DNA from 3 places in the Desulfovibrio faecalis genome. Region 1 is predicted to be linked to each of the others. Evidence: predicted binding sites of a transcription regulator. Region 1 holds the regulator's gene; each other region holds the start of a gene.
The links. Region 1 encodes sigma-54, which starts transcription at its own class of promoters, with help from an activator protein. Its sites were predicted from a motif close to CTGGCACGGNNNNTGCTT; they were not measured.
Positions count from the first base shown of each region.

Region 1 (7,786 bases):
ACTTCTTCTGTGGCGGTCTAAACCTCTACCCGGCCAGTTCCTGACAGGGGTTACCCACGGAAAACCGATAACGTACGGTATTTTTCGCACATTTAAAAAATGGAAGTAGCCCGCCAAGTTGGTTATGTTTTGGTGAACCACCATCAAAACACTCCATCAAGGAAGGCTACAGATGAAAATTATCAGTGAGCGTGAGAAAAGGAAAGTTCCGGTTATTGAGGTTGATGAGCAAGAATTGCGGTCGCATGTGTCCGAGGTAGTGCGCCAGAGCGTTGAGGAAACACTAAACGGCCTACTTGATGCAGAAGCGGATGCTTTATGCCAGGCCAGGCGTTATGAACGTAATGCGCAACGTGCCAGCACCCGAGCAGGTCACTATGAACGGGATTTGCAGACCAAAGCCGGAACGGTTCAGCTTAAGGTCCCCAAGCTGCGGCATGTACCGTTTGAAACCGCGATAATCGAGCGGTATCGTCGTCGTGAAAGTTCCGTGGAAGAAGCGCTGGTGGAAATGTATCTGGCGGGCGTCTCCGTACGTCGTGTGGAAGACATCACAGAAGCGCTGTGGGGCAGCCGTGTCAGTCCAAGTACCATAAGTGACTTGAATCAGAAAATTTTTGAACGTGTAGAAGAATGGCGCAATCGTCCGCTTGAACCAAGGTACCCTTATGTTTTCGTGGACGGCATCTGGCTGAAGCGCTCCTGGGGCGGGGAAGTGCAGAACGTGTCTGTTCTTGTGGCTATCGGTGTGAATACAAGCGGTTTTCGTGAAATTCTTGGTGTAGCTGAAGGCTCCCGAGAGGACAGCGAGAGCTGGCGGCAATTCCTGCGCTATTTGCGCGAGCGCGGTCTTGAGCGGGTCGACCTGATGATATCAGACAAAAGTCTTGGGTTTCTGGATGCGCTTGGAGAATTTTATCCCGATGCGAAATGGCAACGTTGCGTGGTGCACTTCTACCGTAACGTATTGCACGCAACGCCTCGCGGCAAAGCCAAGGAGGTCGCCTTGATGCTCAAGGCTATCCACGCGCAAGAAGACAAAGAAGCCGCCCGCCAGAAAGCGATTGAGGTGGTGAAAAAACTCCAGGCATTACGCCTTGATAAAGCAGCCAGGATTTTGGAATCCGGATGCGATGAAACACTTTCCTATTATGCCTTTCCCTCAACGCATTGGCGGCATATCCGGACAAATAACCCGCTTGAACGCCTGAATCGGGAAATCCGCCGACGGACACGTGTGGTAGGCAGCTTTCCGGATGGTCATGCAGCGCTCATGCTGGTATCGGCTCGCCTGCGGTATATGGCGGGTCAAAAGTGGGGAACACAACGGTACATGAATATGAAGCAAGAAGTGTTGATATAGAACCGGAGCCGTCACGCCCCTTGCAGCCGCGATATCTTTGTGGGGTATCGCTCGCAAGGCTCCGCGCCGGCTCCTCAAGACACCGCCAAAACTCACACTGACTGACAGCTACAAAATGTGCGAAAAATTCTGGACACTACCGGAAAACCCGGAAGAACCAAAGGATGAAAAGAGCACCTAACACACAAAAAAACGACTACCGGTGCAGCACAGGATTCTTAACACAGATGGGGGTGCCGCCGATAATTCGGGGGATATTTAAGAAAAAATGGTCACACGGAAATTCCGTGTGACCATTTTAAAATTGCTGGTGCGCCCGACAGGAATCGAACCTGTGGCCTACAACTTAGGAGGTTGTCGCTCTATCCAACTGAGCTACGAGCGCAATCCGGATTTTGTAGTAATTCTTTATGGTCATGTCAAGCTGGGCATGGCGCAGATGCTCTTACAGCCCAACTCCCCGGCTAGTTGCCGCCCCAAATGAGCAGTGCCAGCGCGCCCAGCGTGCCCACAAGCACGGCGTAGGCCTGACGCGTGCGCAACGACAGCACCGCCCCAAGCAGGGCCGCCACATACAGGGCCGACCACGTCACCGCCCGCAGGGCCGGTATGGCGTGATGTGCCGACAGCACCGCCAGCAGCATATAAATCAGCCCAAAGCACGCAACATACAACGCCGCCTGCCACAAGGCGCGGCACAGCCCGGCCCGCAGAATAACGCGCCCCGGCGATACTCCCCCGCTGCCGCTCCCCCACGCCACCACGGCATCCACCATCGGGTTCAGGCTGATGCGCTGGCGCTGTTCACACCAGCTCGCCGTGTAGGCCGCCATCATTGCAAGTATGAGCGGCAACAGCGCCATACCGGGCTGATCCAGCCCAAACTGTCTGCACAGGGGAAATACCAGCAGAAAGCTCAGGCTGCCATACGGCGGCACCACGCTGCCAAGCTCCAGAGCGTCAAGCCAGAGCAGTTCGATGATTATGCCAAGGGGGAGTGCCAGCGACCAGTCGCCGGTAAAAAAGCCCGCGAACAGGGCCAGACAGATGGGACGGTCTACAAGGCCAACGATGCAGGTTGAACGCGCAGCGCCAGCCAGGGCAAAAAAAAAGCGTAGGGAGCCCCAGCAGCGAATACATCAGAAAAGTTGGTCATTGGGGCCTCGAACTGTCTCTGTGGGAACGCAGCGAAAATCAAGCTGCACAAGATGATCCTGTATAACGTGCAGGTCTTCCCTGTCCTGTGCGGAAAGGGCCACATGGGGCAGCACCTGTAGCTTGTCCGGCGCGTAGTGCAGGTTGCCCATGTTCAGCACCTGCATGAGGATACCCGCGTCACAGGCGCGCCGCGCATCCTGACAATTGGCAAACAGCACAAAACAGTCATCGCCGCATGAATTGAGCGTGGCCGCCAGTTCCTTTACGCTGATGAAGTGGGTCATCACGCGCTGCGGCACTGCCAGTTCAATTATCTGCTGCCGCATTATGTCGTCTGCAAGTTCGTCGTTGGCTACCACCAGATGTCGCGCCCCTGTGTAGGGTAACCAGGCTTCGATGACCTGGCCGTGAACCAGGCGATTGTCCACGCGAAACCACATACTAGCTATCGGCTTTGTCACGGGCTTTGTTGCGCAGCATGCTGCCCGCAACCACAATACCTTTTGCCCCTGCCTCGCCAGCGATGCGGGCCACTTCTTCAAGCTCCTTGTCGCGCGAGGTAAACACCTTGAGCAGCATGGGCAGGTTCACGCCGGTAACAACCTCGACCTTGTGGGTTGCCAGCAGCGAAAGAGCAAGATTGGTGGGCGTGCCGCCAAACATATCGGTAAGAATAATGACGCCCGCGCCCTTGTCGAGCCGCTGGGTTGCGTCCGTAAGGCGGCGAACGGTTTCGGAAACCTCGTGCGCCACGTCAACACTGATGGAGCTGCAATCGCTCTGCTGCCCGAGTATGAATTCGGCGGTGCGCAGCATGGCCGAACCATAGTCGGCATGCGAAACCAGAATGATTCCAACCTGAGTCTTCTTGTTTTCGTCCGTCATGACAACCTCACGCAACAGAACGTGCCAGCTTTTTTAGCCAAGTTCAAGGTGCCGATGCTCCAGAAAAGCCGGATAATCAGCCTGCCGCAGCGCCTGTAAAATTTCTTCGGCCATTGCCACCGAGCGGTGGCGGCCGCCGGTACAGCCCACGGTCACGGTTATGCGGTAGCGGCCTTCGGCCTCCATGAGCGGCAGCATAAAAAACAGCAGATCAACCAGCTTGTCGCGGTATTCGCGGGCATGGGGCGAATTGAACACATAGTCGGCAACGGGTTTGTCCTTGCCGCTCATGGGCCGCAGCTCTTCCACAAAATAGGGATTTGCCAGAAAACGCAGGTCAAAAACCAGATCAGCCTCACGCGGCACACCATATTTGAAACCGAAAGAAATCACGTTGACCCTGATGGCCCGCAGCTTGCCCTTGTTGCCGCTCCAGCGCTTCTGAATGGCGCGCCTCAGGTCGTGGATGGAGAAACGCGAGGTGTCGATGACCAGATCAGCCATTTCACGCAGGGGGCGCAGACTGCTGCGCTCTGCCAGCAGCGCCGCCTCAAGGCCCATGCCCTCGCGCTCCAGCGGATGCGGGCGGCGGGTCGAAGCATAGCGGCGAATGAGTTCCTGATTGTTGGCCTCAAGAAAAAGCAGCATGGGGCGGATGTTTTTGCCCGCGAGCATGCTCAGGCAATCGTTGATATCTTCCACAAAATTGCTCTGGCGCAGATCCATACCCAGAGCAATACCCTTGAAGTGGCTCATGGAGGGGCGCGACATCATGTCCACCATTTCCATGACAAGGCTCACGGGCAGCCCATCGACCACAAAATGACCCATGTCTTCAAAAACCTTGAGCGCTGTGCTTTTGCCAGCGCCTGAAAGGCCCGTGACAATGCACACCTGCACATCCACGCCGGGAACGGGCGCGTCCGCATCAGGCTGTGCGGCAAGGGTGGAATCTGTGGCGGGTATCTGCGCGGAATCCTTCATGACATTCGCCTCTTCGGGGTCAGATCGCCGTTTGCAGCCGGGGTTGTACGCCACAGGCTTCTGACGGACGTTGCCAAATCCGCGCCGCGCTCAAGCCCAGGTGAGGGCCATTGCGCGGCAACCGGCAGGGGGTGCACCTGAGACGGGGGCGAGCCGTTGCCAGCCCGCCCCCTCATTATGAACGATTACAACACGGGGTCAATGAGGGCATAGCCGTTCACCTTGGTGCGGTATACCACATTGATGCGGTTGTTTTCTGCATTAAAGAACACCAGAAACTCGCTGCCGATGGAATCAAGCTGCATGAGCGCTTCATCCAGATGCAGGGGCTTGGTGGCGAGGCGGTCGGTGCCGTCAACGGGCTGCTGCACGTCGGCTTCGGCATCGAGGTTGTAGGTAAACACGTCCACATCCGTATTGCGGGCGTGCCGCCGCTGGGCCTTTACGCGGGCCACCTGGCGCTTGATCTGCGATTCAACCTTGTCTGTCACAAGGTCAATGGCGGCGTACATGTCCGAAGTCTGCTCCGTGGCGTTGATGTGCAGGCCTTCGCCCGTAACGGTCACTTCGCAGCGATGACGGAACTTGTCGACTGTCAGCACAACGACAACTTCAAGGCCAGAGGCCTTGCCAAAAAACCGTCCCAGCTTTTCCATGCGGCGACGGGCATACTTCTTCAGATGTTCGGAGGCTTCAAAGTTCTTGAAAGCAAATGAGATGTTCATAAGTTCCTCCTAAGTATTGAGCCACTCGACGGGGAATCAGAAATGCTCCTTGCGCCTTGACGAAGATGGAATATCAAGCGCCGTGCGGTATTTTGCCACCGTGCGCCGCGCAATATTGACCTTGAGACGCTCCTTGAGCATTTCGCCGATACGCTCATCGCTGAGGGGGGATCGGGTATCTTCCTCAGAGATGAATTTCTTGATCAGAGCCTTGACGCTTTCTGAGCCTACCTGGCTTCCGTCATCGAGTTCAAGGCCGCTGTTAAAGAAAAACTTCAATTCAAAGATGCCGTGGGGCGTTGCCACATACTTGTTGGTGGTAATGCGGCTCACCGTTGATTCGTGCATGCTGATGTCGTCAGCAATATCCTTGAGAATGAGCGGCGCGAGCTTGGTCACGCCGTCCTCAAAAAATGGCTGCTGGTGGCGCACAATGCTTTCCATAACCTTATAAAGCGTGCGCTGGCGCTGATACAGGCTCTTGATAAGCCATGAGGCGGAGCGGATCTTTTCTGCGCAGTAGTCCTTTTCCTTCTCAGAGCCGCCAATGTTCATCTGGCTCATGGCCGAAAGCTGCAACTGGGGCAGGCCGTCATCATTGAGCAAAATCACAAATTCGTCGCCCATCTTGTACACAAATACATCGGGGCTTACGTAGGTTGGCTCGCCGCCGCCAAAACTTGCGCCGGGCAATGGGTCAAGGCTCTGGATGATATCCAGATACTCCTTGAGCTCTTCCATATCGAGCTTGAACTTGCGCAGCAGGGGCTTGTAGCGCTTGGCCTCGAGGTCTTCGAGGTGCGATTCTACCAGCTCCACGAGGATTGGGTCGCGGGCGTAATTGAGGCTCTTGATCTGCACCATCAGGCATTCGCGCGCATCGCGCGCGGCAACGCCGATGGGATCAAAAAGCTGCACCCTCTCAAGCACGGGCAGCACGGCCTCGGGCGCGACCTGGGCCATTTCGGCCACTTCTTCAATGCTGGCTTGCAGGTACCCGGCGGAGGAGAGGTTGCCGATAATGACCTCGCCAATGGCCTTCTGCTCTTCTGTCAGCGACGAAAGGCGCAACTGCCAGAAAAGATGCCCCTCAAGGGTGGGCTTGGCCGCATATCGGGCTTCAAGAGGCGAAATTTCTTCGGCAAGTTCAAACTCGCGCGACTGCGATAGGCGGGGGGTGCTGGCAAACTCACCGAGGTAATCTTCCCAGTCGGCGTCCTTGGCCAGTTCCCTGTCGTACACTTCCTCCTTTGGGGCTTCGCGGCTTTCCTCGTGCTGCTCCTGGGAGGCATCGTCCGTAAGTGAAGATTCTTCGAGAAAGGGGTTTTCAAGCAGTTCCTGCTGCACAGTTTCCAGAAGTTCCACGCGTGAGAGTTGCAACAGCTTGATTGCCTGCTGCAATTGCGGGGTCATTACCAGTTGCTGTGACAGCTTAAGTTGCTGCCGTAGTTCCAGTGCCATGTGTGCTCTTTTGCATTAACTAGCCATAGGACTATAGACTTATCTGTTTACAAGTACTGTGCCACATCTGCAAAAATTATGCAATAGCTAACAGTTGCAAGATCAGGTTCGCGGTATCGCCAACCAGCAGCAAGGGCTGCCAGCGCCAAAAATCCAGATTTGGCGCAGCATTTGCGCCATTGAAAATAATCTGCGCACCAAAAAAGGGGAAGGCAATGCCCTCCCCTTTTTGCGCGATTTTGCGATACCCAAGCTTGGTGAAAATCAAAAAGCCTCGCTGCGTTAGAGCCGCAAATTACACCTTGGCGAACTTTTTCGCCGCTCCGATAAATTCGCGGAACAGCGGATGCGCGTTCATGGGCCGGGACTTGAATTCGGGATGGAACTGGCAGCCAAGGAACCAGGGGTGGTTCTTCAGCTCAATGATTTCCACAAGCGAATCGTCAGGGGCGGTGCCGCTGAAAACCATGCCCTTTTCGCCCAGCATTTCCTTGAAGGCATTGTTAAATTCGTAACGATGGCGGTGACGTTCATCAACCATGCCCTTCTTATAGGCCACAAAGGCCTTGGTATCGGGCTGCACCTTGCAGGGGTAGGAGCCAAGGCGCATGGTGCCGCCCTTGTCGCTGCCCGCGTCGCGTTTTTCAACGTTCTTGGTGCGGAAGTCGAACCACTCGGTCATAAGGTAGATGACCTTGTGATCAGAAAGCGGGTTGAATTCTTCCGAGTTGGCGTCATCAAGGTTTGCCACGTGGCGGGCAAATTCGATAACCGCGCACTGCATGCCAAGGCAGATGCCGAAGAAAGGAATGTTGTTTTCACGCGCATAACGGATGGCGGCAATCTTGCCTTCCACACCGCGATATCCAAAGCCGCCGGGCACAAGAATACCATGACAGCCCTTGAAGGATTCCGCACAGTTGCTTTCGTCCACATTCTCGGAATTGACGTAGCGCAGCTCCACTTCAACGCGGTTGGCAACGCCGCCGTGAATGAGGGCTTCGTGCAGGCTCTTGTAGGCTTCCTTGAGGTCAACGTACTTGCCCACAATGGCAATGGTGACCTTGCCCTTGGGGTTGGCGCAGTCGCTCACGAGCTTTTCCCAAGCTTCAAGGTGGGCATTGCGCGCGGGCAGGCGCAGCATGATGGCTACCTTCTGGTCAAAGCCTTCCTCATAGAACTTGAGCGGCACTTCATAAATATTGTTCAC
Region 1 is NZ_JBRBQR010000001.1:2,351,344-2,359,129, forward strand. It holds gene ACUZ79_RS10320 (ISL3 family transposase) at 1-44, shown strand, start outside; gene ACUZ79_RS10325 (IS256 family transposase) at 173-1,363, shown strand; tRNA gene ACUZ79_RS10330 (tRNA-Arg) at 1,672-1,748, opposite strand; gene ACUZ79_RS10335 (hypothetical protein) at 1,828-2,304, opposite strand; gene ACUZ79_RS10340 (PTS sugar transporter subunit IIB) at 2,503-2,961, opposite strand; gene ACUZ79_RS10345 (PTS sugar transporter subunit IIA) at 2,963-3,406, opposite strand; gene rapZ (RNase adapter RapZ) at 3,440-4,390, opposite strand; gene hpf (ribosome hibernation-promoting factor, HPF/YfiA family) at 4,576-5,115, opposite strand; gene rpoN (RNA polymerase factor sigma-54) at 5,152-6,576, opposite strand; gene ACUZ79_RS10365 (hypothetical protein) at 6,653-6,844, opposite strand; gene ACUZ79_RS10370 (CTP synthase) at 6,872-7,786, opposite strand, start outside.

Region 2 (7,786 bases), 2.3 Mb from region 1:
AATCATGTTGACCATTTCCTGGGACATGTCCACATTGGAATGTTCAATGTTGTACGCGTTTATCTTGCCGTAGTTTTCCGTACCCGCAACGCCCATTTCCATACTGCCGGAATCTTCTGTGGCGGAAAAGAGGTTGTTGCCCTCGCGGCGCAGGCCGTCTTCGCTGGTGAAACGGCATACAGGAATCTGCCAGAGATTCATGCTTTCGCTGTTGGAATACTTGCCCACCACCGTACCATCGGCGTTGATGCTGATGCTGTTCAGTGAGCCTTCGGCGTAGCCATCCTGGGTGCGTGTGCGCGTCACAGGAGAGGAAGATGTGTAGTTGGTTGTGGCATCCGCAGCGCGGGTATAGGCGTTGCCCATACTCGCCAGTGCCGTGGGGTCTGTACCCACGCTGGCAGCATTTCCAGGACTGTTTTGCCAGCCGCTCTTGGCGGTGATGCCAAGATTCACCGTGACAGGCGCACCGTCGACAGTCATCTGGGGTATGCCGTCCTTGGAAAGTGCGGCCGCGTTCCAGTCCGCAAGGTTTGTACTGCCCGCAGTGGATGGGGTGTAGGCCGACATTCCGGTAACTTCGCCCTTGGCATTGAAGCTGAGGGTGCCCGCCATCAGGGGCTGGGCCTTGCCGCCATTGGCATCGGCATCCGATGCAATGAGATACTCCACAGTGGTTCCGGAGCCTGTGGATGGTGCGCCGTCAAAATAGATGGTGGCCGAGTGGGCCGTGCCGTCGGTGCCGTACAGGGTAATGCTCTGCCCGTATCCGTAGCTGGAACTGGCCAACGGTGGATCATTGGCGGCATTATACTGACCGACAAGGCTGAAATAGGGATTTGCAGGGTCACTGGAAGTGTCTTTGGACTGTCCCACATTAAAGCGCATATCAACAGCCGTGGTGGCCTTGGCGGGCATCTTGGCGAATTTGTCAATGGTGACCTGCGCCAGACCGCCCTTGGTGCCGTCCTCCGCGTACTTGTATCCCATGAGGGCCATGCCCGCCGGTGTGCGCAGAACACCCTGATTGTCGGGGCGGAAGTCGCCCGCGCGGGTGTAATACTGTTCGCCGGTTTTGTCCGTTACCTGAAAGAAGCCTTTGCCGCTGATGGCCATATCCGTAACGGTATTGGAAGACTCAAGAGCCCCCTGGTTGTACCGTGTGAGCACTGCGTCCAGCTGTACGCCCTGACCTACCTGTCCAAGGGCAACCTTGGAGTCTGTCTGCGCATCCCACCAGTCGCCTATGCCCCCCTGCTGCGCGTAAAAAACGTCAGAAAACAGAGCTGTTTGCTGCTTGTACCCGATGGTGCTCACATTGGCGATGTTGTTTGAGATAACGTTCATGCCGCTACTCAACGTTTTCATGCCCGTGGCGCCGATAAACAATGACGAGTTCATGCTCTGCCTCCTGTCGGGGGGAATAATTTTCCCGTGCCCGGAAACGATACCCCAAACGGCAAGACGTTTCTGTTGTGAAAACGTATGCTGTTGCGCCGCCCGTGTGCGCGGCGCGCCTTGCCTGCGGCGCGTACGTCGCGCATCCGGCTAGGCAAAGAAAAAGGGCGGGGAGGAAAAATCTTCCTCTCCGCCCTGAATAGAAGCAGAATCCGTGCCAGCCGTAATGCTGCTTGCGCTACAGCAGCGCGCTATTTTTGCAGCGGCAGGCCTTGTTTCTGCCAGCCCGTGATGCCTTCATTCATGTGAAGGATATTGGTTATCCCTTCTTTTTCCATGGCGTCGTAGGCTCCGGCAGAGCGGTTGCCCGTGCGGCAATAGAGCAGCACCGGCTTGTCCTTGGGCAGGCCAAGTATCTGCGAATCAAAGGATGCGCCGAAAAAGTCCATGTTGACAGCGCCTGCAAGGTGCCCCTCGCGGAATTCCGCCGGGGTGCGCACATCAACAATGGTCAGCCCCTGTGGAGGATTCTGCAACAGGCTTGCGGCGTCCTTCACGCTGATATCCTTGGCGGAAACCTGAACGGCAGCCAGCAGGAGGAAGCATGCGAGCGTCGACATCAGGCCGTAAAGCCTGCCGCGCGGTGGCGTTGCGGAGAGGGGGTGCGTCATTTCTGCTACCTGTGGTGGTTTGAGATCGGTCTGTAGGCCTGCCTGCGATGCTATTTTACGGAGGCGCGGGCCTTGGCAAAGCCGTCGGCAGCCTTGCGGATCACTTCTTCGCCCACGCAGAATGCCAGGCGGAAGTAGCCGGGGCAGCCAAAGCCGGAGCCGGGAACCGCCAGCACGCGTTCTTCGACCAGCCTGTTCACAAAGGCCACATCGTCCCCGCCGGGAGCCTTGGGGAAGAAATAGAACGCGCCTGCAGGCATCTGGAATTCGTATCCGGCGTTTTTGAGCACCTCGGCCATGGCCTTGCGACGGGCGGCGTAGACGTCCAGGTCAACCTGGCTGCCCAAGGCGGCGGCCATGATGTGTTGGCCTACAACGGGCGGGTTCACAAAGCCGAGAATTCGGTTGGTGAGCGTGAGAGCGGCCATGAGCTCGGCCTTTTCGTGCAACAGAGGTGAAACGGCGGCAAAGCCCACGCGTTCGCCGGGCAGCGAAAGATTTTTGGAGAAAGAGCTGATGACCACGGCGTAAGGATAAAGCGGCAGCACCGAAGGCACTTCCGCACCGTCATAGGCAAGGAAGCGGTACGGTTCATCGGCCACAAGCCAGATGGGCTTGCCGTATTCCTGACTCTTGTTTTCCAGCAGCTCGGTCAGTGCCTTGAGGTCTTTGCGGCTGTAAATCACACCGGTGGGATTGTTGGGCGAGTTGATGAGCACCACGCGCGTTTTGGGGCTGATGGCTTCTTCAAGCGCGGCAAGGTCGGGCGCAAAGGTGTCAGCCTTGCTCATGACAGTGCGGAATGTGCCGCCGTGGTTGGCTACATAGAAGCCGTATTCCACAAAGTAGGGCGCAAAGCCCAGCATTTCTTCGCCGGGATTGATGACCGCGCGCAAAAAGGCGTTGAGTACGCCGGCAGCGCCGCAGCCCAGCAGCACATCATTGGCGGTGAGCGCCACGCCTTGTTCCTTGCTGAGGTGGGCGGCCAGTTTTTCCCGCGCCCATACAAAGCCGCCGTTGGGCATGTAGCCAAAGGCAAAAGGTTCGCCAGCGTGTTCTGTAAAGGAACGCAAACCGTCCACAACGGCGGGGGGTGCTGGCAGGTCGGGGTTGCCCAGGCTGAAGTCATACACGTTATCCGCTCCAAAACGGGCCTTGAGCTGGCCTCCGGCCTCGAACATGCGGCGGATCCACGAAGAGTGTTCCAGATACCCCGTAACGCTGTCTGCAAGAATGGACATATACTGCTCCCACTGGTTGTTGTATTCGACCTGACTATTGGTTATGCTTCCAAAAGCCGCATAAAGCAATTGTCATTTGGAGGCCCTGATGCGTTTTGAAATTTTAGGCAAAGCCCGGCGTGCGCTCTTCCCTGTGCTGTTCGCGGCAGTCCTGCTGCCCGCTTGCGCCTCCAAGGAGACGCAGGAAATTCCAGACGGCATGGCCGTTACCGTTACCTTGCGCGAAGTTCACCGCTGTTCCCGGATATCGCCTGAAATTCAGGTGGCACAGATCCCCGGCAGCACAGATTATTATGACGTGCGCCTGGTGGAATTTACCAATGATGGCCAGGACCTGTTCCTTGGCGGTGGCGAGTGGAACAACGACGGCAGCGGCATTATCCCCGAGGGCGGCTTGACGCGTCACTATCGTGGCCCCTGCCCGCCTGCAGGGCAATCCCGAAACTATGCCTTTATTGTTTCAGCCATGAGTCGGCAGAACATGCAGCCCCTTTCCGTGCGGCTGTTCCGCTTTACTCAGGAATAATCTTCGCAGCCGCGTTTTTTTTGTCCGCTATTGCGGAGTGGGCATGGCGGCCCAAACGGAATTTCCGTCCCGTTGCAGATATGCTGCGCGGGGCGGATTTTTTTGCCGCTGCGCCAGACTTTGGCTGAGGAAAAATTTCTGCCCCACGGTCGCCTGTGGCCCGCGTAGCATTGCAAGAGTGCTGGGTAGAGGCTCGCCGGTGTGGCTCCTGCCCCATGTAATGCCTTTATGTCTGCACTTGCCTTGTAAACGCCAACAGGCGCTGGGGACGATATCTCGCCGCCAGCGCCTGTTGTGCATTTTTTTCTAGTAGTCGTCTTCGTCTTTCAGTTCCGGCGGCACAGCCACTGCGCCGGTGATAATGCGGCGTCTGGGAGCGGCAGCTGGAGCTTCCGGCGCGGCCGAACGGCGCACTGCCGGTTCGGGCAGGGTATTGTACAGCGCCCAGAAGGGCGGGTACAGCCCGGTCATGATGCCGGGGTTGCCCAGCTTCTGGTGGGGGCTTGCACAAGCAGTCAGTGCAAGGGCCATTGCCCAGACAGGATCAGGGGCATTCCAGCCCGTGCGCGGGCCAGTTTGTTCTTTTTTGCACAATCTGCCGTTTTCATCCAAATCCAGACCCACAGCAGAAAGAAAACTTTCTACCGTAGTGCGGTCTGTACCAGAGGGCAGGACAGGCAGAACGGCCTTGTCGCCGCGCAGGGCTGCACAGGCGGCCAGAGCCACCGGCAGCGGAGCCCAGGCGGCGGGGAATCCGGCAGGCAGATCACCCTTAGCATACTGTTTCAGGGGCGCAGCAGCGCGTGCGCAGACTTCGCCGCCGTTTTTGCCCGCTTCAAAGCGCAGGTCAAGGCCGAGCTGCTGCAAAAGATCCCAGCCGGCTTCGGCTGCGGGCAGGGCGGGCCACTGGCCGCCAAGCAGGGCTTCGCCGCCCAGAGCCAGGGGCAGAGCCAGAAGAAAGAGCGCCAGCTCCGGCTCCATGCCAGCCTGAGGCTGGGCAGGCAGGCTGAGCGGGCCAGGATTGACGCGTACTTTTGCGCCCTCCACCTGTACGTCTGCGCCAGCTGCGCGCAGTATGGGCAGTATGCGGGCAACAATGAGCCTGTGCTCGGGATGCGAGCCAAGATCAAGGGTGATCGCCCTTTCGTAGCCGGGAGCCGCCAGCAGGATGCCCTCGGCCAGTTCGGCGGGCACATCGGCAGGCAGTTTGACGGAATCAGGCAGAATGCCGGAGCACTCAAGGCGCGCAGGCAGGCCGTCGCTCTTGGGCACCACATGCACAAGGCGCGCTCCCAGGGTGGGCAGGAAGTGGCGCACAGAAGAAAAATCAGCCAGTTTCAGGCTGGCATCGCCAGTAAACTTTGCGCGCGAGGGGCGGCCAAGGTAGTGCCCCAGCAGCATGAAGAAGTTCCAGGCGCTGTCGCCCGTGTGGATTACCTTGTCAGATGCGCCAAGCGGGGCCGCCGGGCGGGCGGAAACGCCTTCATCCTCGCGGGTCATCGAGGCGCCTGCCTGATTGAGCATTTTGACGCAGTCAACAATGGGATCATTCATGAGGCAGGGTGCGATATGCAGGGGCTGGCCCGTGGCTGCGGCCAGCATCAGCCATGCGCGCGTGGCCCGGCAGGCCAGGGGGGCAGGCATGTTCAGGCGCACGTGCTTGGCGGGCGGTGCAAGGTTAAAGGCCGTGCGCGGCGGTTCCTGCATCGCTGCACCGCCGAGTTCGCCGCCTTCATCCGCGCCGTCAGCGCGGGCAGAGGCGGGACGGGGCTGAAATTCCACTTCCTGCATGAGCGAAAAAAAGTGGCCCGAAAGGCGCGCGTCGCGGCTGATGCGGGAAACGGAGGCTTCCCACGATTCACGGATGGTTTTTTCTTCCGTGGAATCGAGCCGGGGTTTGTCGCCGCGCATGCGGACAAGAATATTATTGCGGCGAAGCAGCAGCCGCAGAATGTCGCGGTCGATCTCGCAAACCACTTCGCGCAGCGGCTTGCGGGCGCGCGCATCGCCGGTTTCGTGCCCGTTACGGGGGCCGCGCGGGGCGCGCTGGCCCCGTGCTTCGCGCGCATCGCGGGGAGCGCGGGAATCGTTGGAATTGTCGGTCATGCCTTGTCCTGTACTGATAATGAAATTTGGATAGGAGGGGTCCGCCCGTGGCGCAGCATTGAAAAAACAACAGGTTGCCGACTCATGGCTCGTTTTGCCGCGGGGGCTTCCCTTATCTGCCCAAGCGTGTTAGCTTGAAATGGCTTCTCTTGCAAGGGTTGCGCATCAGGCAGTCCTGCGTGGCATGATCCGTTAGCTTTTGAAATGGTTGTGACGCAAGAGGGGCGGAAAAGCGAAATAGATTTTTTTTCACAAGGCAGTTAACATTTTGAATTTGCTGTAAATCCACATGACGGCTCTGTGAAGTTTCCACGAATTTTTGCAGAGGGGGGTTGACTCAAAGGCTAAGTGCTTGTTACTAATTGCGCAATCCATACGCCCAACCTTCGTTGTGGAGGCGCTCGGCTAACCCCGGCGTGACGGATTTGCCGCGCGCCTCGCCGAACCCGGCGGGTTTTTCTGAAACACTTTTAAAAGAGTTGGAGGATACGTATGCCGACGTTTGTCGATCCGTCCAAGTGCGACGGCTGCAAGGGTGGCGAAAAGACGGCCTGCATGTACATTTGCCCCAATGACCTCATGATTCTTGATTCTGAGGAAATGAAGGCATACAACCAGGAACCCGATGCCTGCTGGGAATGCTATTCCTGCGTTAAGATCTGCCCCCAGGGCGCCATTACGGCCCGTCCCTATGCAGACTTTGCCCCCATGGGCGGGACCTGTATCCCCATGCGTTCGGCTGACTCCATCATGTGGACCGTCAAGTTCCGCAATGGCAACGTGAAACGCTTCAAGTTCCCCATCCGCACTACGCCGGAAGGTTCCATCAAGCCCTTTGAAGGCCATCCCGAAGGCGCCAACATCGAAGATGAACTGCTGTTCACCGAATCTGCCCTGGCCGTCCCGAAGACCGCCCTTGGCAAGAAGTTCGATGTTAAGGACGCTGACAAGACCTTCACCTGCATGGAACACGGCCGCTAGGCTATTGCAACCGCTAGTGCGATAAGGAGAAACAATTATGCCAATGATTCCCGTCAAGGAAGCGACGAAGGGTGTGGCCATTGCCGAGCCTGAAGTTAAGGAACATGCGGTTGACCTGCTGATCGTGGGCGGCGGCATGGGCTCCTGCGGCACCGCTTTTGAAGCAGTGCGCTGGGGCGACAAGCACGGCCTGAAGATCATGCTGGTTGACAAAGCCACCCTCGAGCGCTCCGGCGCCGTGGCCCAGGGTCTTTCCGCCATCAACACCTACCTGGGTGAAAACGACGCCGACGACTACGTCCGCATGGTCCGCACCGACCTTATGGGCCTGGTTCGCGAAGACCTTATCTTCGACGTAGGCCGTCACGTTGACGACTCCGTGCATCTGTTTGAAGATTGGGGCCTTCCCTGCTGGATCAAGGGCGACGATGGCCACAACCTGAACGGCGCTGCCGCCAAGGCTGCTGGCAAGAGCCTGCGCAAGGGCGATGCCCCTGTGCGTTCCGGCCGCTGGCAGATCATGATCAACGGTGAATCCTACAAGTGCATCGTGGCCGAAGCTGCCAAGAATGCCCTGGGTGAAGACCGCATCATGGAACGTATCTTCATCGTGAAGCTGCTTCTCGATAAGAACACCCCCAACCGCATCGCCGGCGCCGTGGGCTTCAACCTGCGCGCTAACGAAGTGCACATCTTCAAAGCCAACACCATCATGGTGGCCGCTGGCGGTGCCGTTAACGTGTACCGTCCCCGCTCCACCGGTGAAGGCATGGGCCGCGCCTGGTATCCTGTGTGGAACGCCGGTTCGACCTACACCATGTGCGCTCAGGTTGGCGCTGAAATGACCATGATGGAAAACCGCT
Region 2 is NZ_JBRBQR010000001.1:73,481-81,266, reverse strand. It holds gene ACUZ79_RS00310 (flagellar hook protein FlgE) at 1-1,401, opposite strand, end outside; gene ACUZ79_RS00305 (rhodanese-like domain-containing protein) at 1,650-2,069, opposite strand; gene ACUZ79_RS00300 (pyridoxal phosphate-dependent aminotransferase) at 2,120-3,310, opposite strand; gene ACUZ79_RS00295 (MbtF) at 3,399-3,836, shown strand; gene ACUZ79_RS00290 (3-phosphoshikimate 1-carboxyvinyltransferase) at 4,143-5,942, opposite strand; gene aprB (adenylyl-sulfate reductase subunit beta) at 6,435-6,923, shown strand; gene aprA (adenylyl-sulfate reductase subunit alpha) at 6,961-7,786, shown strand, end outside.
Region 2: a site for sigma-54 is predicted at 1,602-1,619, ahead of ACUZ79_RS00310 (flagellar hook protein FlgE). Genes of this name have one in related genera too.

Region 3 (7,786 bases), 510 kb from region 1:
CCGCCTTCGCCTGCAATCTTGATGCGTTCATCATACACAACTTCCTTGGGAACAAGAATGGTTTTTCCGTTGTCCGTAAGCTGATACATGACCTTGTCGGCCTGAAGCGACTTGATGACAACGCTGGCGTCTTCGGCGCTGAGGTTGGAATACAGCACTTTCAAGTCGGGCCGCGAGGCCCAGACAGAAAGGCCAATGGCCGCAGAGCTGATGAAGACAAATCCACCCAGAACCATCACGCGCTGCGCGACGCTCATTCGGGCCCAGACTGCCTTGATGGAATTGACAAGTTGCATAAGAAAAGCCGGCATATGGTTGCTCCTGCGAAGACGTGGCGTAATTCCGGCACGTTGGCCGGGCATATGCCCTGGCAAAGCAATTGCCATGCCACTTTTTAACACACTGCAATTACAGTATTTTTAAAAATTCCCGCCGACTCGTTCAAATTTGTGACACTGCGCCAGAAACGCCGAATCCCCCAGGGCAAAGCCAGTGGGGGATTCGGCGTTCAGGAGTATCACGCGCGGAAAGGAAAAGCTGGAATTTGAAAAATTATACCTGCCCGGGCGTATCGCAACGTAAATAAACGCGCCGCGCCAGGCTGGAACAGGTGCTCACGCAGTTTCCTAGAACTGCATGCGGGAAATTTCCTTATAGGCCTCAAGCACCTTGCCGCGCACGGCAGAGGTCAGCTTCATGGCCATGCTGGATTTCTGCATGGTGATCATGAGTTCGTGCACATTCTGGGTGCGGCCTGCGGCGAAATCTTCGATAGCCGTATTTTTAAAGTTGTCCAGTTCGTTAACCTTGTTGAGCGAACTTTTGATGGTGCCGGAAAAACTGTTCTGCGGCGTCACCGGCGTGTGCGCCTGCGTGGGATATTTGATAAAATCCGCTTGGGCGCCAAAATTTTCGCCCCGGTCAACGCTGTCACGCAAAAGGCTCTGGTCAAGAGTTTTGGCAAACTGGGTCTGGCCGCCGATGGAGCCGCCCTGCTGCAGGGTGCTCTGCACCTTGCTGAAATTCTGCACTGCCTCGCTGTACGCCCGCATGCCAACTGCCTGAATGCTCATAACAACCTCCGCGCTCCAAAAAAAACTTTTTTATGCTGCAACCGTGGTCATACCTTAGGGGCTGCTTCCAAATAAAAGATTTTGCGCCGATGACAAAGTAAAGCAGTGTTTTTTTTACGACAGGAGTGGACGCTTTCTGTCCATGCCTGGAGTAAAAAATGCTGGATGACGCAGTGATCGACCACAATAATTATTTAGTAACAGACCCTAGCGGCCAATATCCAACGCCTTGATAAACATGCCCTTGACGGCATCCACCGTAGTGACGTTGGCCTCATAGTTGCGCTGGGCAGTCATGAGGTTGGCCATTTCCTCAACCACGTTGATATCGGGGTACATGACGTAGCCTTCCGCATTGGCGTCAGGGTTGCCTGGTTCGTACACCCGCTTGAAGGGTCGGTTGTCCATGGTCACGGCAGAAACACGCACGCCCTGGACCGCCCTGTCGAGGGCCGAGCGCATGTGGATGGAAAAAGGATCATCCACATCAGCCGTTTGCTGCACCACGCTACGCCGACGGTACGGCCCGCCCTGGGGCGTGCGCGTTGTCTTGGCGTTGGCAAGGTTCATCGAAATGGTGTTGATGCGGGTGCGGTCGGCTGCAAGGCCGGACGCGCTGATATCAAATGCCGTCATGAAGTCCATGGCTTCCTCCTACACTGTCCGCTGCCGGGGTTCTTATGCCGCGTATGGAAGCGGCGCGGCTGCGGGCAAAAATCAGGACTGCTTGCCATCCTGGATGATGTTGTTCAGTCCTTCAAAAGACTTGCTCATCACTTGGGTAAGCGCTGTGTACTGCAACTGGTTCTTGGCATGCTTGGCCATTTCTTTATCAATATTCACGCGGTCCTCGCCGTGAACAACACGCGGCTTGATCGCCATATCCCATTCCGGCCCAAAAGAATCAGGCCTGAAAGCCGTGGGCATGTGAGAAGATTCCGTGCGGGTCATCTCCCCTCTTGCGTCAAGACCAAGGGCCGATTGCAGCTCTTTTTCAAAAGACAGTTCGCGCGGCTTGTAGTTGGGCGTCTCCACGTTGGCGATATTGCCCGAGATGACGTTCTGCCGCTGCAACTGCATATCCATGACCTTGCCCACAAGGCCTATCTGCATATTGAACATTGATTTCATACTACGTACCCCCGTGGTTCACGGAAATCTGCTTGCCAAGCCTTTAGCAACAAGCGTTCCACAGCATAAAAATCACGTAATTAAAGCATGTTAAAAAAAAGAACGGGCAGAGGGTCGGTATTTTGACAGATGCAGGCAGTTCCGCCAGGCCAGACCGCAAGCGCAAAAAAAAACCGCCCGTAAATCCGGGCGGGGTCAATCTGCGGGAATGGACGAACTGCGGCTTACAGTTTCATCTGTGCGTCGGTTACGCCCAGAGCGCGCAACTGCAAATAGATGCGGGCGCAGGCCTCCGCATCCGAACCGGCATGGTGGTGGTTCAGCGCTATGCCAAAGTAGGCACTCACGCTGCTGAGCTTTTTGGAGGCAAGCGGCAAACTGCGGCGGGAGCCTTTGAGCGTGCACAAAAAAGGCGCACGGGGTTCCTGTACTCCCACTGCATGGCAACTTGCGGCAAGCACACGCTTGTCAAAGGAGGCATTGTGCGCAAGCAGGCTGCCCGCCCCTTCAACAAAGGCCTCTATCTGCGGCCACAGTTCGGCAAAAGTGGGCGCATCCTTCAGCATGGGCCAGGTCAAACCGTGGATCTCGGTAAACATCACGCGCGATGACGGCGGCCTGATGAGACTGTAAAAAACATCGGTCACACTGCCCTGCTCAATACGAGCAAGGCCCACGGCGCAAGCGCTGTGGGCCGAGTAACCGGACGTTTCAAAATCAATAGCTACACTACGGCTCAAATCTGTAGAAACCACACTTACTCTTTTGCGGCTTTGTGGGCGGCTTCGGCCAAACGCGCCTTGATATAGTCGCGCATGACGGCATCGTCGTCCTCGAGGTTAAAGCAACGGGCATCTTCGCCCATGAGGCCGCCGGGCACAAAGTCGCCCTTTTCGCCAGGGTCAGAGACCATTTCGTCATAAAAACAAATGGAAAGCCAGCGGCTTGCCGGTTCATCATCCACCACATCCAGCAGCACAAAAAGTACACGTTCGGTCTGCACGCTGTGGCGCGCGCGCAGGGAATAACTTACGCCGGGCCGAGCCTTGAAGGTAAAGGAAATGTTGCTGTGCGCGGCCAGAAAATCCATGTATTCCGTAAATGATTTCTTGATGTTAAGCGGGTCATCCTGCCAGGAATCAAGAAATTTACGCAGTTCTTCGGAACCTGTAACTTCCATACGCGCTCCTTTTATGGGTTACGGCGGCGTGTCAGCGGGTCCATTGCCAGGGGGGGGTGCCAATGTTCAACCCCCAAATGCCACGCCTGTCCAATACCGCCTGATGTTCCTGAATAAGCCAGCGGCGGCAAAAAATGGCCCTGCACTTCTGCCTGTCCACCCAGGCCAGACCTTCCATCACCAGCTTGTAGTTGACGGAATCACCGCCCACCTGCACAAGTGCGGTAATGGGGCCAGCTTCGAGCTGCCCCACGTCTTCAACGTCCACTTTGGCTCCCTTGGGCATCATGCGCTGCAAATAGGCCAGCGCCTGAGGCCCGTAAGGCTGCCTGAGACTGGGAGCTTCAATGCCGTAAAAAACCAGCACCTTCTCAGGTTCTTCACTGTCTTTCTTGGTGCTGACTGAAATGGTATTGCCGTCTTCCACTCTTACCACATACGCATTCCACGTTGTAGCCGCAGCAGATGGAGACACAGCCAGAACCATAAGGATTATACTTGTAAAAAGCTGGTTAAGCATTGCTGAATCCCTCGGTAAAGGCCTGCAAATGTGCGCCAGCAGATAATGCCTGTGCCGCCAGACCTTTGTCAAGGCAGGCGGCACAGGCATCAAGGAGGGGAATCAGAAATCAAACAGTATTGCTACCCCCAGACAGTGCGTCCTATCTGGTAGGCGGCTGTGGCTACAGCAAAGGCCAGAGCCGTGTTGAACACAATGCTGAACGCCACCCAGCCCCAGCTGCCAGCCTCCTGTCGAATGACCACCAGGGCCACAAAGCAGGGGGAATACAGCAGCACGAAGAGCATCAGGGAAAGTGCAGTGGCCTTTGACCATGCTTCATCACCCTTGAGACGTTCCGCAAGAGGAGCGGCGTCTTCGGGATCCTGATCGCCCATGGCATAGGCAGTGCCCATGGTGGCCACAACAGCTTCCTTGGCGGCCACACCGGCCAGCAGGGCTATGTCGGTGCGCCAGTCAAAGCCCATGGGGCGCGTGGCGGGTTCCACAGCCTTGCCAAGACGGCCTGCCACGGAAAAGGCCAAGGCTTCTTCCTTAAGCTCGTTGCGCACGTTGCCGAGTTCATCTTCAATGGGGGCGCGGGCTTCGTCACCTTCAGGGATAGCCGCGATCTTTTCCTCAAGCTGGGCAATCTGGGCGTCAAAGGGGGCGGACTTGTCTTCCGGCAGACCGGGGAAGGTCATGGCGGCCCAGATCAGGATAGAAATGGCCACAAGCACGGTACCGGCCTTCTTGAGGTACATCCAGGCGCGTTCCCAGCAGTGCAGCAAAAGGCTCATGAGGGTAGGCATGCGGTACGGGGGCAGCTCCATAACAAAGGGAGTGGCCTCGCCCTTGACGATGGAAGAGCGCAGCAGGCGCGCCACCAGCAGAGCCATGACCCAACCGGTTATCATGATAAGAAACATAACCGTGGGGGCATTGTCAGGAAAGAATGCCCCGGCCAGCAGCAAAAACACGGGCAGCTTTGCGCCGCAGGTCATGTAGGGCAGCGTGAGCAGGGTTGCCAGTTTTTCCTTGGGGCTGCGCAGGGTACGGGTTGCCATGACGCCGGGGATGGCGCAACCGCCCGCAATACCGCCAGCGATAATATAGGGCATGACCGATGCGCCGTGCAGGCCGAAAAAGCGGAAGATGCGGTCCATCATGTAGGCCACGCGGGCCATGTAGCCGCTGTCTTCCATAAAGGAGATAAGCGCAAACATGATGAGAATGAGCGGCACAAAGCTGACCACGCCGCCAACACCCGCGATGATGCCGTCCACAATAAGCGACTGGGCAAAGCCCTCGGGCAGCAGCATTGTGCAGGTATCACCCAACCATTTAAAGCCGTCTTCAACCCAGCCTTTGGGGTAATCGCCCACAGTAAACGTCACCTGAAACATGAGGTAGAGCACGCCGATCATGATCAGCGGCCCAAGGAAGGCGTTGGTGAGCACCTTGTCCAGCTTGTCGGAAAGGGCCAGACGGTCCTTGCCGGCATCCTGGGTCACGATGCCGTCGCGCAGCAGGCTGCGGATAAAGCCGTAACGGTAATCTGTGATGATGGATTCAAGATTGCCGTTGAGCGTGCTGCGCACATGAGCGGCAGCCTTTTTGCGCATACCCTCAAGCTCTTCGGCCAGAGCGGCATTGGCGGCGCGAACCTCGCTCATGATTTCGCTGTCGCCTTCAAGCATCTTTAGGGCAACCCAGTGAGGCATATACTTTTGGGCCAGCAGGCCATTGTCGGCAATGTTCTTTTCCATGTCCAGCAACACGGGGTCAATATCGCTGCCGTAAGAAATACGCAGGGCATTGGCTTTGCCAGCCTGCGCCAGCTTCATGGCTACGGCCATGGCTTCATCCAGACCTTCGCCGGAGCGGGCCACCATGGGCAGCACGGGGATACCCAGCAGCTCGCCAAGGCGCTCCATATCAATATGGATGCCTGCGGCGCGGGCTTCGTCCATCATGTTGCAGCCAAGCACCACGGGAATGCCCATTTCGAGCATCTGCACGGTAAGCAGCATGTTGCGTTCAAGGGCCGAGGCGTCAACAACGTCAATGACGGCCTGCACGTTGCCAGCCGCCAGCTCTCGACGCGCCACCAGTTCTTCCATGGAATAGGCGGTCAGCGAGTACGTGCCGGGCAGGTCAACCACGGTAACGTGCTTGCCGCCCACGGTGATGTGCCCTTCTTTTCTGTCAACCGTAACACCGGGATAGTTGCCCACATGCTGGCGCGCGCCAGTGTAGCCGTTGAAAACCGTTGTTTTGCCGCAGTTGGGATTGCCAGCAAGAGCTATCCGCAGCTTTCCATCAGCGTTGAAATTGGCATCATCGGGATTATTAAACTGCCGAACCGCGCTCATGCACGAACCTCCCCCATGCTATAAACAGACTGACGCCGCGCTTGCGACATCCCAGCCATTACCGCGAACAAAAATTTGTTCATACCAGCCTACCTGCCAGCAGCCTTGCCGCCATACGGCTTGCTTTACCTGACCTTTTGTCGATCCTGCCGACGGGTCCTCTGAAAGGGCTGCTCAAAAAATTGAAATTCAATTCCAAAGTCCTGATTGATTTAGCTACCTGCTCCATAAATGTCAAGCGCTGGTCATCAATTTTACGCAACTTTGCTCAACCCAATTGAGTCTATGTCAGAACAGGAGCACCACAGTCAGCCTCCTCCACAGAGGTTCCCCTGGCCTTGCTCTCAAAAAGCAGGAGGCCGCCGACCTTGGTCAGCGGCCTCCCTTCCCGTCACCGGGTTGGCAGTTCTGCATTAGAGAACTCTCCTTCAGCAGCCTATGCGCCCTTGAGGCATTCACGCAAGGAAGACACGCCGCACGAATGAACCATCTGCAAGGGGATATTGCGCGAGCGCGCCACTTGAACGGCCTTGCGCTTGGCTTCGTGCGAAATTTTGTTGGTGAACACGATCATTGCGTCAGGGTTGCCGATTTTGTCCACAAAATTGCGCTCATTGCGCGTGATGAATTTCAGGGAATGTCCGTCCTGCTCTGCCGCTGCCATGTAATCTTTTTTCAGTCGGTCCATACCGCCTATCAGGGTTACGCACATATGATCCTCCGTCTTTTGCCGCACTGCTCGATTTTGCGCGGGTGGGGTTGCTCTGTGCCCTTCTTTTAATTGAAAACGAATTTCAAAGTCAAGAGGTCTGGATAATATTTTTGAAAATAAATTTCAATATAAATAACAAGGACGCTCTCCCCTGTGGAAAAGCGCCCTCATTTTGTGCGTAGAACAAGAAAAACGCTTCTATTCTCAGCTACTTCCAGCGGGCCAGAAATTCTGCGGCGCTGTTGCCAGCATCAATATGCTTGAGCAGGGCGCTGCCGAAAACAACGGCGTCGGGCCGAGCATCGGGCGAAAGAGCCTCAAGCTGCGAAGGCTCGCGCAGGCCAAAGCCAAGGGCCAGCGGCAGCTTGAAGGCAGACCGCGCACGCCGCATGGTCACCGCCACCTGGGGCGCAAGGTCGTTGCGCTCGCCAGTGATGCCCATGACCGAAACCACGTACACATAGCCCTCGCCCACGCTGTCATAGAGGGCCATGCGCTCGGCGCTGGTATTGGGGCCAACCAGAGGGATGAGGGCAATGCCTTCCTTTTTCAGGGCTTCACGCAACGGCCCGGCTTCTTCATAGGGCAGATCAGGCACGATAAAACCGTGCACGCCGCCGCGCGCGGCATCCCGCGCCAGCTTTTCATAGCCATATTGCAGAAAAGGATTCAGATAGCCCATGAGCACCACGCCAGCCTGAATAAGCCCCTTGCGTTCAATGAGTTCCTGCAGAATGCCACGCAGGCTTACGCCATCGCTCAGGGCGCGGCGCGAGGCTTCTTCCACCACCGGGCCATCTGCCACAGGGTCGGAAA
Region 3 is NZ_JBRBQR010000001.1:1,840,054-1,847,839, reverse strand. It holds gene fliF (flagellar basal-body MS-ring/collar protein FliF) at 1-311, opposite strand, end outside; gene fliE (flagellar hook-basal body complex protein FliE) at 627-1,073, opposite strand; gene flgC (flagellar basal body rod protein FlgC) at 1,281-1,718, opposite strand; gene flgB (flagellar basal body rod protein FlgB) at 1,791-2,204, opposite strand; gene ACUZ79_RS08255 (3'-5' exonuclease) at 2,429-2,959, opposite strand; gene ACUZ79_RS08250 (hypothetical protein) at 2,962-3,384, opposite strand; gene ACUZ79_RS08245 (thermonuclease family protein) at 3,416-3,904, opposite strand; gene feoB (ferrous iron transport protein B) at 4,027-6,258, opposite strand; gene ACUZ79_RS08235 (DUF2325 domain-containing protein) at 6,695-6,970, opposite strand; gene trpA (tryptophan synthase subunit alpha) at 7,179-7,786, opposite strand, start outside.
Region 3: a site for sigma-54 is predicted at 2,249-2,266, ahead of flgB (flagellar basal body rod protein FlgB). Genes of this name have one in related genera too.